2 regions of the Paenibacillus vortex V453 genome follow, and region 1 is predicted to be linked to the other one. Evidence: predicted binding sites of a transcription regulator. Region 1 holds the regulator's gene; the other holds the start of a gene.
The links. The regulator LexA, encoded in region 1, represses DNA repair genes until DNA is damaged. The targets are predictions, from matches to a motif close to CGAACATATGTTCG.

Region 1 (7,416 bases):
ATTTCATCGTGGATACAGAGGCACGCTCTATCTTCAAATAAGGCTTACGCAAGAAAATCATAAGCGCCAATAGAATATACAAACTGACACCCACCCAGTTCAACACATCATTGCTTCCTCCTGTTGCCCCAGACGTTGCAGTGCCCAGAAGGGCGTACAGCCCGGCAAGCGCAACGAGCACTAACGGCAGAACGTATTTACGTCCTTTAAACACATCACTCTTATCGGAGATGGTGGAACCTTGGTACGAGGACAGCCCTTGCTTCTTACGCTGCTTGTTGAGTTGTGACATATTCTTGTTGACTTTTCTTTCCCATGATCGTGACATATGGTTCCCCCTGGACTCAATTTCAATATGATTTAAACCATATAAATTTGGGAAACCGTGTTCAATTCTCTACAAATGAACCGGCATCCCAAATGTTATAATTCTATCCTTCTATCTGCCCATTAATCCTCTGATCAGATCATGAGACAGTTTTCATAGACTACTGCTTTAATCGCGGGCCGCCTTTTTCTTCATTTTCATCTACCCATTCAATCGATTCAAGCTGTTGTCTAAAGTTACTACGAATATTGTTAAGGTATATTTCCCGAAGCTCAGCCCGTTCCTTCTGCTCTTCTTCGGTCAACCCTTCACTCTTCTGTTTTCTTGCTAATACATTAATGCGTTCCACCAAAGTATCAATATCCATGCCTTCTCCTCCAATTCCAATATCATTTATAACTTAAACATGTGAAAAAGAGCTTGTCAAGGAAACCGCACCCTTGCAAACTCTCATTAAGAATAAATATGAATGTATGATCAGTATGAATGGGTTCTCCCCATCATTAACAATAGAGTATTAGTAATTAGAAATACACAATATGCGTTAGAATGGATTTCTCATTACATTACCACACCGGTAATGATAACACCTCTCCTGCCTGTATGTCAGGACCTTTCAAACCGTTCGTTCTTCTAATACTATCAATATATACGCGCGTATCCATATCAGCTGGTTTATGAAGGGAAGCGATACGCCATAAACTATCGCCGGATTGAACAATGACCAACTTCTCACCTGTCGGCTTCTCCATTCCCCCGGCAAAAACGGAATAGGCCCCCGTCCAAAAGGATGCAACAATCAGCAGAATGAATAGAAGTTTAATTAAGGGGATGGAAGTCATTCTGGTTTTTAATTGATAGACCCAAGTCACCGAAGACTTCTCCGTTCGCACAGGAACGTTCTCATAAATACTACGGTATGTACTGTATTTCAACATGGAATCATCATCTCCCAAACAAGTGTTCTCTTATGAATTCATAATAACACGAACATTTGTTTGATACAATACCTAAAAGAACATTTGTTCTATCTTTTTTAGAACTTATGTTTGTACGAACGGAAGTTCTATGTTATAATTTTCCCAAACGTTACTAAATGGGGTTGATACGGCATGTCGAAAATATCCAGCCGCCAGCTGGCGATCTTAGAGTTTATCCGCAACGAAGTTCGTAGCAAGGGTTACCCGCCTTCTGTCCGGGAAATCGGCGAGGCTGTAGGACTAGCTTCCAGTTCAACGGTCCATGGGCATCTAGACCGATTGGAGAAGAAAGGCCTGATCCGCCGTGACCCTACGAAGCCAAGAGCGATCGAACTGCTTGGCCAAGAAGAATCCGATAGCGCTAATCTGTTTACCCACACCATTGCCAGAGTGCCTGTTGTCGGTAAAGTCACTGCAGGCGTACCTATTACCGCCATGGAGAACATCGAGGATTACTTCCCTCTCCCTCAGCATTATGTAGGCGACGATAAGGTATTCATGTTATCTGTTGTTGGTGACAGCATGATTGAAGCTGGCATACATAGCGGTGACTATGTCATTGTTCGCCAGCAGCAAACTGCAGACAATGGGGACATTGTAGTAGCGATGACAGAGGAAGACGAAGCAACCGTAAAGACCTTCTACAAAGAGAAGGACCACGTTCGCTTGCAGCCGGAGAATCCTACTTACGAGCCCCTGCGCCTGAATCATGTAACCATTCTCGGTAAAGTCATCGGTCTCTTTAGGGATGTACACTAACTTCATATATCAATGAACAAGAGGTTACCTTCCTTAGTTGGATGGTAACCTCTTGTGCTACGTTATTTAATCCTTAAGATTTCCGGTCCTTGCGCAAGACCATCACCATGGCATTTTGCCTAAGATCTAATTGATACATTCTCTCAGCCATATTATATTCAGGCGAGCCTTCCCCGCCTGGACCCTCCGTGGACTTCAGAACAAGCTTATTATCTTTCACCGTAGGTGTAGTGCCCGGTCTGTAATAGGACGTGCTGGCTCTAGAAAACTCCTCCTCAAATTGCAGCTGCACCGCCTTACCACTCCCATGCTCCACCGCAAATGCATAGATTTGTATTCCGTGACAGTCCTTATATTGCGGGGCGAGTATGAACACATCCGCTTCCTGAAAAGGCAATCGAATCATCTGAAGAGAAGCGGAAGTTGGTTGTATGAAGGTGAGATCCTCAAGGACAACCACATCCTCCGAAGTCCCCTCTGCCGTGTACTTCACTTTGTAATCCCCTTTAAACGACAGATCCGTTTCGAGTCCGAAACAGCTGGGAGCTCCTAATTCCGTTATCTCTTCCTTATCGACGGCAACTACCTGTAACGTTCCTTCATCCGTTGTACCTTCTGCGCGAATCGTCTCCGTCACAGATGGGGATGGTCCCCCCCCTGCCGTATGCTGTTGTACCGTACGTTCCCCCCAAGGAAACTGAATCAATAGCAGTAGAATGACAAACAATAGCACGCCAGTCATACCAACACGTAAATATGGACGACGCTTTGATCTATGGCTACCTTGGGTCAATGACACCTGTACCTTATTTTTCATCTCGGCGGTAAATGGTTCATTTTGAAAAGGACCTTGTTGCGCTCGCTCGTACCAATCAGGCTTTTCCTCATTCATAACCAGAATTCTCCTTTAACATGTTCTGCACTTTTTTTCTCGCCCGATACAGCCTGGATTTAACCGTACCAGTGGCTACGTTTAGAAGCTCCGCTATCTGAGTGATCGGCATTTCGTAGTAAAGATCTAGAACCAGCACCTCCCTGAACTTTCTTGGCAGACTCATAATCATCCTCCATATCTCATCCGTATACTGACTTTCCATATATTCCGCTTCAGCTGACCGGCTCTGCGCATCCAGACGCGGCTTGTCCTGCAAGGTCACTTTCCGCAAGAAAAAAGCCTGTTTATGCCGGAACGCCGTATGTCTTGTAATCGTAAGCAGCCATGTCTTTAACGCCGACTGCCCACGAAACGTATGTATTCCATAATAGGCCTTAATAAAAACCTCTTGGGCAATGTCATCAGCAAGAGCATGTTGCTTGGTCAAAAAATAGGCGTAATTCCATATATCATTTCCATACTGGTTCATCATTTCATTCAAGGTTTGTGTATCCATCTTCGACATTTGTGTTACGTATTCAAGCTCCAACCGATTCACCTCATCTAATTAGAGTCATTGAAGCGAGTAAAAGTTCCCTAATTTTGATAAATAAAAAAGGCATCTTCCCCCACATGGAGTAGATCCCCTTCATTCCCGGTTAATGTTATCTGGTTTCTAAAGATTATGTTACTCAGTCGTTAAAGGAGCCTGGTCCCAATCCAATTTAAATTCAGAACCAAATCTTCTTACGGATTCTATATCAGCAGTAAGATTAAAATCCTGCTCAGATCCGTAAAAACCCAATTGATAACTTCCTGCCGTATCTGTTTCTTTCCAATCCAATTGATATAAATGTTTTTCAAAAGACATAAATAAACCATTAAGACTAAATGAATTAAGCCTATCAAGAGGAAATTCTGTCGTAACTCTAATATAATTTCGAATCGTCAGGTTGGTCCAACCAAAATTCAAATCATAAATTAAATGATCCGCTTTAAAAAACTTGAAATGGATCTGGCATCCTTCATTCTCACCAGGTATTCGTGATATAAAACGGAATTCAACCCGAGTTCCCTCTTCATGGAGGTCCCTAAGTACGGCCATTTATAATCTCCTCTACGGTTATTCCTTTGATTTCGGGTAATGTTATTGTAATCAAGCGTAGTTGGAATGACAAGTCGGCGCTGCCACACCTACACCGACTTAAACAAAAAAATCCCCACTGCCATATAGCAGCGGGGATTCCTCTATTAATACATCGTAATGTACTGATCGCGTTCCCATTGGTGAACTTGTGTTCTATACATGTCCCATTCGATTTCCTTCAGCTCATAGAAATGCGCCAGCGCATGATCGCCGAGTGCGTCGGAAATAACTTCGCTGCGAATCAATTCGTTGAGCGCTTCCTTCAGGTTTGCCGGCAAGCTTGGGATACCTTCCTCGATGCGCTCTTCTTCCGTCATCACATAGATGTTACGGTCAATTGGAGCCGGGAGGGACAATTCGCGTTTAACGCCATCCAAACCTGCTTTTAGCATTACAGCAAGAGCGAGGTATGGGTTAGCTGCTGGATCCGGGTTACGCACTTCGATACGTGTGCTGAGGCCACGGGATGCAGGAATGCGGATCATCGGGCTGCGGTTGCTTGCAGACCACGCTACGTAGCAGGGTGCTTCGTAACCAGGCACGAGACGCTTGTACGAGTTAACCGTAGGGTTCGTAATCGCAGCAAATGCGCGTGCATGCTTAAGAATACCCGCCATGTAGTTACGAGCGGTTACGCTCAAGCCAAGCTCATCACTCTCATCAACAAACGCGTTCTCGTTGCCTTTGAAGAGCGATTGGTTGCAGTGCATACCAGAGCCGTTCACGCCAAAGAGTGGTTTCGGCATAAAGGTAGCAATCAGACCATGCTGACGAGCAATCGTCTTAACTACCAATTTGAAGGTTTGGATCTGATCGGCTGCTTTGATAGCACTCGCATATTTAAAGTCAATTTCGTGTTGGCCAGGAGCCACCTCATGGTGAGATGCTTCGATCTCAAAACCCATCTCTTCCAGAGTCAACACGATATCGCGGCGGCAATTCTCGCCAAGGTCCGTTGGTGCCAGGTCAAAGTATCCGCCTTGGTCATTGAGCTCCATGGTTGGGTTGCCTTTTTCATCAGTCTTGAACAGGAAGAATTCCGGTTCTGGACCTACATTCATGGAAGTGAAACCCATCTCTTCGGCTTCTTCCAAAGCTCTCTTCAGAATACCGCGCGGATCTCCGGCAAATGGAGTGCCGTCAGGCATATAGATATCGCAGATCAAACGCGCAACACGATCCTCGGATACCCATGGGAAAATCATAAAAGTATCGAGGTCCGGATACAGATACATATCGGATTCTTCAATACGTACATAACCTTCGATGGAAGAACCATCAAACATCATTTTATTATCAAGTGCTTTTGGCAGCTGGCTTACAGGAATTTCAACGTTTTTGATCGTTCCAAGCAAATCTGTAAATTGCAAGCGGATAAATCGAACATTTTCTTCTTGTGCAATGCGTAGAATGTCCTCTCTGGTATAACTCACTTTATCCTCTCCTTTTTAAATAAAAACTAGTAATGTGAATGAAGAATTACAGCATGGCAATCCTTATTTATTAAAAAACCGGGATAATTCCCCTTGAATCAATGAAACCTGACCCGGTCTTTTAGCGGTAATCAATTCCTGCTTCAGCAAACGACGCAGCTGCGACTCTGACATCTCACGGCGTCTGTTCTCCGTATCAGGAGTAATGACGGTAGCCTCTTCAGACTCTTTTGTGACAGGGTTCATAACTTGCTTAATGCCAGCGATGTTAACACCTTTCTCAATCAAAGCCTTAATCTCTAGCAGTCGCTCCACATCATTGAAGGAAAACAGGCGTTGGTTGCCCGATGTGCGGGCAGGGACAATTAAATTATGCTGCTCATAATAGCGTATCTGTCTGGCAGACAGATCCGTAAGCTTCATAACGATGCCTATCGGAAATAACGCCATATTCCTCCGAATCTCATCACCCATATCTCATCAACCTTCCAAGTGGTCTATTCTGATCCTATTGTACATTTCCTGATCAGCTACGTCAACCGCATGTAAGGATAACTCACAATAGTTTACGATCTTTCATACTTTGAAGGGCCATAAGTACCCCATATTTAACATGAGAGTACGTCAGACCCCCTTGCATATAACCAATGTATGGAGATCGGATGGGAGCATCTGCCGATAATTCAAGGCTTCCTCCCTGAATGAACGTGCCTGCAGCCATGATTACCGGGTGCTCATATCCAGGCATATCCCAAGGCTCAGGCACCACATGACTGTCTACTGCCGCTGCCCGCTGAATCCCTTGAACAAAAGCGATCAAGTGATCCGGTCCGGTAAAAGAAACGGCCTGGATCAAATCCGTCCGTTCGTCCTGCCAGCCCGGCTTGGTTGTAAATCCTACGGCCTCAAACATCGCAGCAGCATATACACTGCCCTTGACCGCTTGTCCCACCGTAGAAGGCGCGAGGAATAACCCCTGGTAAATCCCCCTCGTCGTGCCTAGCATAGCTCCCACCTCACGCCCGATTCCCGGAGCGGTAAGCCGATAGGCTGCCATATCCACATAGGCTTCCTTGCCACAGATGTAACCACCGGTTTCGGCAATGCCGCCGCCCGGGTTTTTGATGAGAGAACCTGCCATCAGGTCAACACCAACTTCGGTAGGCTCCAATTGCTCCGTAAACTCGCCATAGCAGTTATCTACGAAAATAATCAAATCCTCGCGAATGGAACGGATACGGGCAACCATTTCACCGATCTGAGAGACCGTAAAGGAAGAGCGCCAATCATATCCGCGGGAACGCTGGATACCGATGACTTTCGTTGTTGGCGTGATCATCATCTCCACCTGATTCCAATCAATCTCACCTTGTTCTGTTAGCGCAATCTCATGATAACCGATGCCAAAATCCCGAAGGGAACCCGTGCCGTCTCCAGGCTCGCCGATGACTTTATGAAGAGTGTCATACGGACGTCCGGAAATGTACAGCAGCTCATCTCCTGGTCTTAAAACGCCAAACAGCGCCGTCGAAATCGTATGCGTCCCGGAAGCAAAATGAGGACGCACCAGGGCCGATTCGGCCCCGAATACGTCTGCATATACTTCATCCAGCACTTCCCGCCCGCGATCATTGTATGCATAGCCGGTGGAAGCCGCGAAGTGAAAATCACTTACGTGATGCTTCTGGAAGGCATCGATCACCTTCCACTGATTGAAGTCCACGATCGCGTCAATCTCGCGCAAGCGCTGTCCTATTTTTGCTTCCATCTCATTGCTTAATCCAAGTATATCCTGCGAAAATCTTGCCATGACAAACCGCTCTCTCCTCTATTACACATGATGTCTCACATCTTAACACTTCATCTTTAATTCACGCTGTTGTATCTCCATTACT
Region 2 (7,416 bases), on a different contig from region 1:
GATATATTTGGTTTTATTTTCAATCCGGAACGGTTTCAATGGGCCAAATACTTGCTCTTTCTCCATACCGATCTGAGCGGGTATATCCAGTCTCCTATCGGACCGGGAGGAGTGGGTATCGGCTTCTCCGTTTCCGTTCTGGCTGCCTATTGCCTAGTGTTTATGCTCATCTCTTGGTTAGTCTTTACCAAGAGAGATGTAGCCGCATAGCGGGAACGACAGGATAAGAAAAGAGCTCCTTCTGCCGTGTGATCACATGGTTTTAGAAGGGGCTCTTTGATTGTGCCGGCTGAATGCAGCAGCCGGTCTATATAAAACTGCCGGGTTCAGGCATTCGTCCATATGCGGGGTTAACCTGCTTCCGGACGCTGAAGCGGCAGTGGGGTTTCGGTTGATTCTGAAGGAGCGGCGTTTGCGGCTTGATGTTCCATTACACTCGCGCCATGAAGGAGTCCGCCTTCCATAATGACGAGGGAATTGGCACACACATCTCCATACATTTGTCCGGTAGGCGTAATGGTCAGCTTATTCTCCGCTGTTACATCCCCGTAGATCTTGCCAGCCACAATGACCTCCCGGGCTGAGATGCTGGAGCGCGCAACAGCGTTCTCCCCGATGGTAACGCAGCCCTGACTCTCGATGGAGCCGTTAAAGCGTCCGTCGATCCGTAAATTATCCTCGCATTGCAGAACACCCTCAACTTCGCTCCCTGGTCCAATCAGCGTATCAGTCCGGTGGGATGGTCGCTTGTTCTTCTTCTTCATACTACATTCCTCCTATTAATGAATAATAAATGGATGGAACTTATTGCAGGTAAGGTATCGGGTCAACCGTCTGATTGTTTTTGACAACCTGAAAATGAAGATGAGGCCCTGTGCTTCTTCCCGAGGAACCCAGCTTGCCAATGGTTTCTCCTTGATTAACATGATCGCCTACCGATACATCCAGACTGTCCAGGTGCATGTACCAGGTTTCCAGGCCATTGGGATGTTTCACAATGATATAAAGGCCACGGGCTCCGCTGCGTTCGGCAGCAGTTACTTCACCGGCGCCTGCGGCATAAACCGGATCACCGATTTTGCCGGCAATATCGATGCCTGCGTGATAGGCCGAGCGCCCGGTGAAAGGATCGCTACGATAACCGAAGTTTGATGTCAGACGCTTGGACGTTGTCGGCCACAGTGAAGGCGTCCCTTCCCGTTTTTCCTGGGTTTCTTGCGCCTGGTCCAGCGTGCGTGGAATATGACGTTCCATGCTGGCTATCAATTGCTGAATTTCCACAAAATCATCTTGGGTCTCTTGGGCGAGGCTCAGCATTTCATTCTCATGAACGGCAATGAATTCCCCGCCGACATGTTGGTCGTTATCATCCGGAATGGAGGAGGTCTGTCCGGACAAGCTGCCGTGCTTCTGAATGAACTGCTGAAGTTCCTGTTCCAGCTGCTGCACGCGTTCCATCTGGACCTTCGTTTGCTCTGCTTCGCCCGATAGCTGAATGATGGCTTTATTGAGGCGTTCGATGGCTTCATCCTTGTCTGTGACCGTTACTTCCATCTTGATGGCTTCCAGGCTTTTCAGGGTTAACTGCTTCTCCAGCCCCATGATCGTTTGGGCTGATTGGATCTGCAAGGAAACAATCAATCCGGCGATTGACAAAATAGCGGCCGCAGGCACCGCTATCATCAGAGGTCTGGACAGCTGGATCTGTCTGACTGAATGCTGGGCATCCCGAAGCACCAGCAGGGTTAAGCGTTGTTTACGGTGTGCGGTTTTCATGGCATCTCCCTTCCCTACATAATGAATGGATCTTAATGGCTATCCGCTAGACTTGGCCAGCCCCTTATCTAGTATGTATTCTATTCTTTCGAAAACTATGTCAAAAATGATGAGATAAGAGAACTTATTCACTATGGTGCCAGATTGGGTAATTGAATAAATACATAAGGAATTGGTCAATGATGTAGTGTAGTTATTTTGCAGGTCTCGCATTCCAGTGCATTGTCATTTCTATTCAATAACCACTATTATTCATCGTGAGGAGGCTGCCGATATGGTGTGGCTTCTGCTTGCACTAATCACCTTTATTTTGCAGATGGCCGCGGTGCTGCTGCTTGAGTTCCGAAACCCGTCCAAGGCTGTGGCATGGCTGTTTATTTTATTTTGCCTCCCCTTGATCGGCTTCGTACTCTATTTCTTTGTGGCGCAGGATTATCAGAAGCGGTTGAAGATTCGTAAGCGGGGCTCCAGGCTATTCCAGGAAATCAGAGGGCATCTGTGGGATCGAGCCGCCGTTGTTAAGCGTAAAGAGGATATGAATAATCCCGGATTTCATCACAATGACCGTTTGTTTAATCTGCTCAATCATCTGTCGGAGAGTCCCATCACAGGCTGTAATCAGAGCCGGGTGCTGACGGATGGGGAAGAGACATACGATGCGATGCTGAATGCCATGGAACAGGCCAAGGAACACATTCATGTGGAGTTCTATATCTTTCGCCACGACCGGATCGGTACCCGGTTTCAGGATGTAATGATTCGCAAGGCAAAAGAAGGCGTTAAGGTACGTCTGGTTTGCGACGGATTGGGAAGTTATAAGCTTAAGAGAACGTTCATTCAACGGTTCAAAGAATCGGGGGTGGAGTTCTATTTCTTTCTGCCTGCCATGGTTTCGATGTTCAGCCGCAGAATCAATTACCGGAATCACCGCAAAATCGTTGTTGTGGATGGAACGGTCGGGTTTCTTGGCGGGATCAACGTCGGGGATGACTATCTGGGCGAGTACCCGAAAATGGGTTTTTGGCGGGATACGCATCTGGAGGTCAAAGGGGACGCGGTCTATTTTCTGCAAAATGTATTTCTGCACGATTGGAAGCTTGCCTCCGGCGAGCGCATTTCTGATTTTGGCCTGTATCCGGAGCATGAATGCACCGGAAATGAGCAAGTCCAGATCCTGAGCAGTGGACCGGATATGAACTGGAATGCCATCCAGGAGATGTGTTTTGGGGCGATTTCTGTAGCCAAAGAACGGATATGGATCACAACCCCGTATTTCATTCCAGATGAGGGGATATATGAAGCGCTGAAGACGGCTGCGGTGAGCGGCGTTGATGTACGGATCATTATTCCGGATCGTGCCGATTCCCGTCTGGTCAAGATGGCAAGCTTGTCTTACGTGGAAGAGCTGCTGGCAGCGGGAGTTACCTTCTATGAGTATGAAAAAGGCTTTATTCATGCCAAGGTATTGATCGTAGACGAGCTTCTGGGCTCGGTAGGTACGGCAAATATGGATATGCGGAGTTTCTTCTGTAATTTTGAGCTGACTGCCGTGCTGTTTGATCAGCAGCCCATAGAGCGCTTGGTATCGGACTTCAGGGAGGACCTGAGACAGAGCCGCCCTATTGATGCGGAGGCATTTCGGCAGCGGGGAAGATGGCAGAAAGCAGCGGAAATATTATGCCGCATGCTGTCGCCACTTCTATAACTGTAATATATTACATCGAATGTCATATTTAATAGAAAGCAAGTAAAAAGGAGGAAGAACTTTGAAATTTGGATGTCCAGCTTTTATTTATATGATAGAATATTTATATAAGTTCCACTTATAAATATATATTAACTTAGTTTCCATAAGTTGAACGGGGGAGATTTATGTCAAGTGATGTGAAGATTCTTGCACAAGTGAAAGCGGAGCAGCAGAAGCCGGAGAATCCCAAAGCAGGCTCAGCAACTTTGAAGATTCTCCGCCGTCTGGTGTTCTTAACTTTCGGTGCGGTATTGATGGCAATAGGGCTCGAAATATTTCTGGTGCCGAACAAGATTATTGACGGAGGAATTACCGGGGTATCCATTATGGTTTCTCATATCACAGAAATTCCGCTGGGGATATTCTTGACCTTGTTCAACCTTCCGTTTTTGTTTATAGGATATAAACAGATCGGAAAAACGTTCGCTCTATCCACGCTATACGCCGTATTGGTCATGTCCATTGGCACTTATTTCCTTCATCCAGTCGACCCGCTTACGATCGATCCGCTGCTTGCTGCCGTGTTCGGTGGCGTTCTCCTCGGTATTGGGGTTGGCTTAGTTATCCGATCCGGTGGCTCCCTGGATGGAACGGAAATCGTGGCTATCCTGATCAACAAGAAGTCACCGTTCTCTGTCGGTGAAATCGTGATGTTCATCAATGTGTTTATTCTGGGCAGTGCAGGTTTTGTTTTCGGATGGGATCATGCCATGTATTCACTCATTGCTTATTACCTGGCGTTTAAACTGATTGATATTACGATTGAAGGTATTGATCAATCCAAATCGGTTTGGATTATCAGTGACAAGCATAAGGAGATTGGTGATGCATTGACCCAGCGTTTGGGACGCGGCGTTACCTATCTGGATGGAGAGGGTGCTTACTCGGGCGATAGCAAGAAGGTCATTTTTGTTGTCATTACCCGCCTGGAGGAAGCGAAGCTGAAATCCATTGTGGAAGACTGGGACTCCCAAGCCTTTGTTGCCATCGGCAACATCCATGATGTGAAGGGCGGTCGCTTTAAGAAGAAGGCAATCCATTAATATGATACCGATATATAGGTTTCACCCGTGTTGTTTAACAGCGGGTGGAACTTTTTTTATTTAGCGAGTATGAGAATTCAGTTAACGTTTTTTTATTGACGATGTGAACTGGAGTTTTATTTGTAAATCCAGTAAGTTCCACTTATAATAGGAACATATGTTTGTTAAAATTAAGGGTATACCCAACCTTTATCATGGCAGTATCCGAGGGGAGGAAGAGGAATGGCTCATACGCAATACGAACGCATAACCACTAAACAAACATTAAACAGGGTGAAAGAAGAGAGGATGCCCTTCGATTGGTCCATTAATCCGTATCGTGGCTGCGGACATGGGTGCAGTTTTTGTTATGCCCGTGCTTTTCAATCGTTTATCGGCATGGGGGCAGAGGACGAATTCCAGCATCATATCTTTATGAAGGCAAATGCGGCCGAAGCACTGGAGAAGCAGCTATTGAGCGCGGCGAGGAAGTTTGATCATGATATTGAAGCGATGCGCACATCCATTGGACAGGTTACGATCGGTACGGCAACGGACCCGTATCAGCCGATCGAGGGCAAAGAGGGAATCACGCGGGAATGCTTGAAGCTGCTCGCCAAATACCGTATCTCTACCAGCATTACAACGCGCTCTCCACTCGTGCTGAGGGACATGGACATTTTGACCCGGATGGAGAATGTGTCGGTCAACATCAGTTTGAATACGCTGAACGGGGACATCATCCGAAAGCTGGAGCCTGCATCACCGCACCCAGGGGGCAGGCTTGAAGCGATGCGCGCTTTATCGGCAGCCGGCATAACGACAGGACTGTTTGTTGCACCCGTGCTGCCTTTTCTGACGGATGATGAATCAGAGTTGAAGGAGCTTTTGTCCCAGTCGAAGGAGAGGGGCATTTCTTTTGCCATGATCTCATTGCTGAGGCTGTCTCGCGATGTGAAGAAATGGTATATCGAGACGCTTAAACACCAGTTCCCCGATGTGGTTCAGTCTTATCGCGAATTATATAGGCAAGGCGCCTATGCAGAAGAACACTACGTTCATGCTTTTAAGTCGATGGCGGCCCGACTGCTCAGCGAATATGATCTGAGCGGTCAGAGCAAGCGGGAGCCTGCTGCCATCACGGGTGCGAATGGGACGAATTCGGGCTTCTCTCAACCATTCGAAATATCGGACGAAGGGGGTCATAATCTTCATCTGCCACAGCCAGACATGGCTGGATCACCAAAGCCGAAAAAGCTGCCCCAACCGGCTGTGCCAGTTTCCCGGGAGGAACTGATGCCGGATATTGAGCAGCTAGCCTTTCCTTTTTGACGCGTTCTTTCCTTGGGATGTCAGGTGACGGATGACATTTTCGATCGGTTGCGGAGGCAATGCTTGCAGCAGATCCCCCTTTTCTTGCAGACGCTCTACAATGTTCAGCAGGTGGAATTCTGTAGGCGAAACATCCCGATGGACCTCTTCCCAGGTCAGCGGGGTAGAGACGGTCGCAAGCTTGCGCGCCCGAGGTGTATAAGGAGCAGCAAGGGTTCTTCCGCTATAGTGCTGTAGATAATCGAAATAGATTTTATCCCCGCGATTTTTCATAAGCCGCTCGATGGTGAACAGCTTAGGGAATTTCTCCGTCACATATTGGCCTACGAATTGACCGACTGCGCGAAGCTCATCAAAAGTTACGCCTGCCGGAATCGGGACGATGATCTGAACCCCGGTTGCGCCGGAGGTTTTTGGCACAGAGTTCAGCCCCAAGGAGTTCAGCACATTGCCAACGATTGCAGTTGCCTCCATGATCCGGGGTTCCTCTGGCAGGGTCGGATCCAGATCAATCATCCATTCGCAGGGCTGATCGCTGCCTGCCAAATGCAGCGACGGATGAAACTCAAGTGCAGCCAGATTCCCGAGCCAGAGCAGCTCGGGCAATCCATTCAGCAGCACATAATTAATGTTCTCATGCACATAGGTGTGCACAAAAGGAGGCAGCGGCTCCGGCGCATTTTTCTGATAGAACGATTCGCCTTGCACCCCATGCGGGTATCGGATGGTAGTCAGCAGCCTTCCCTGGCAATATCGAAGCAGGAAAGGCGATATCGCTGCGAGTTTTTGCAAATACATGGCCTTGGTAATGCCGACCTCCGGCCACAGCGGTTTGTCCGGATTGGTAATTTGAATCTCCTGACCTTCAATGTTCAAGGTTCCTTTGACGGTACGGGCCATGCTGCTTACACCCCCTCAATCGAGACAAGTTTGGGATGGCGCATCATGCCGTCCTGACTCCACTCGAGAAATGTAACCTGCACCGTCAGCGGCTGACTGAGCCAGGCAAGCTGTTCTTTTTTCAGGTCATTATGGAGTGCGTGCCAAGCGGCCCCAGCCTGGTGGCTTTCCGCATACTGCAGCAGCTTTTTTTTGGTCTGTTCATTAAGCCCGAGGGATGCTCTGCCGATATAGCTGCCCTCGTCATCGGCAATAACCAGGCTGGCTACGCGGCCCTCCCTCATGATGAGTCCAACAGCCGTGGCTTTCATGTTAACGGCAATTTTCTTTTTGTACCAATCCCGATGCTTCTTGCCTTCGCGATATGGAGAGCTGAGGCGCTTCATTACAATGCCTTCCCAGCCTCGTTCCTCGGCCCAATTCCATAAATGCTCGCCCTCAAGAAACAGATCTGCGATCAGAAGACCCGGCGTGGCGGAAACGGCTTCCTTCAGCCGGTGATGGCGTTCAAGATAAGGAAGCTTGCGCAGGTCCTGATCGCCGTCCACCAGAATGTCGAACAAGACATACGTGAACAGAGGAGCGTGCGTGCTGATGGCACGCGATCGCTCCCGCTGGAGAACCTTCTGGAACACGGGT

Region 2: PVOR_RS25645 (SPL family radical SAM protein) is a predicted target of LexA. The motif match lies at 4,717-4,730, and genes of this name have one in related genera.

What each region holds. Positions count from the first base shown of each region.
Region 1 is NZ_ADHJ01000020.1:223,012-230,427, reverse strand. Features, by position in the region: gene PVOR_RS12940 (hypothetical protein) at 1-328, opposite strand, end outside; gene PVOR_RS12935 (DUF896 domain-containing protein) at 489-695, opposite strand; gene PVOR_RS12930 (LysM peptidoglycan-binding domain-containing protein) at 895-1,266, opposite strand; gene lexA (transcriptional repressor LexA) at 1,441-2,067, shown strand; gene PVOR_RS12920 (hypothetical protein) at 2,141-2,959, opposite strand; gene PVOR_RS12915 (RNA polymerase sigma factor) at 2,952-3,491, opposite strand; gene PVOR_RS12910 (hypothetical protein) at 3,630-4,046, opposite strand; gene glnA (type I glutamate--ammonia ligase) at 4,193-5,521, opposite strand; gene PVOR_RS12900 (MerR family transcriptional regulator) at 5,585-5,995, opposite strand; gene PVOR_RS12895 (methionine gamma-lyase family protein) at 6,078-7,331, opposite strand; gene hflX (GTPase HflX) at 7,412-7,416, opposite strand, start outside.
Region 2 is NZ_ADHJ01000049.1:17,815-25,230, reverse strand. Features, by position in the region: gene PVOR_RS25670 (ABC transporter permease) at 1-210, shown strand, start outside; gene PVOR_RS25665 (bactofilin family protein) at 351-764, opposite strand; gene PVOR_RS25660 (M23 family metallopeptidase) at 805-1,776, opposite strand; gene cls (cardiolipin synthase) at 2,051-3,481, shown strand; gene PVOR_RS25650 (YitT family protein) at 3,649-4,566, shown strand; gene PVOR_RS25645 (SPL family radical SAM protein) at 4,789-5,877, shown strand; gene ligD (non-homologous end-joining DNA ligase) at 5,860-6,777, opposite strand; gene PVOR_RS25635 (ATP-dependent DNA ligase) at 6,783-7,416, opposite strand, start outside.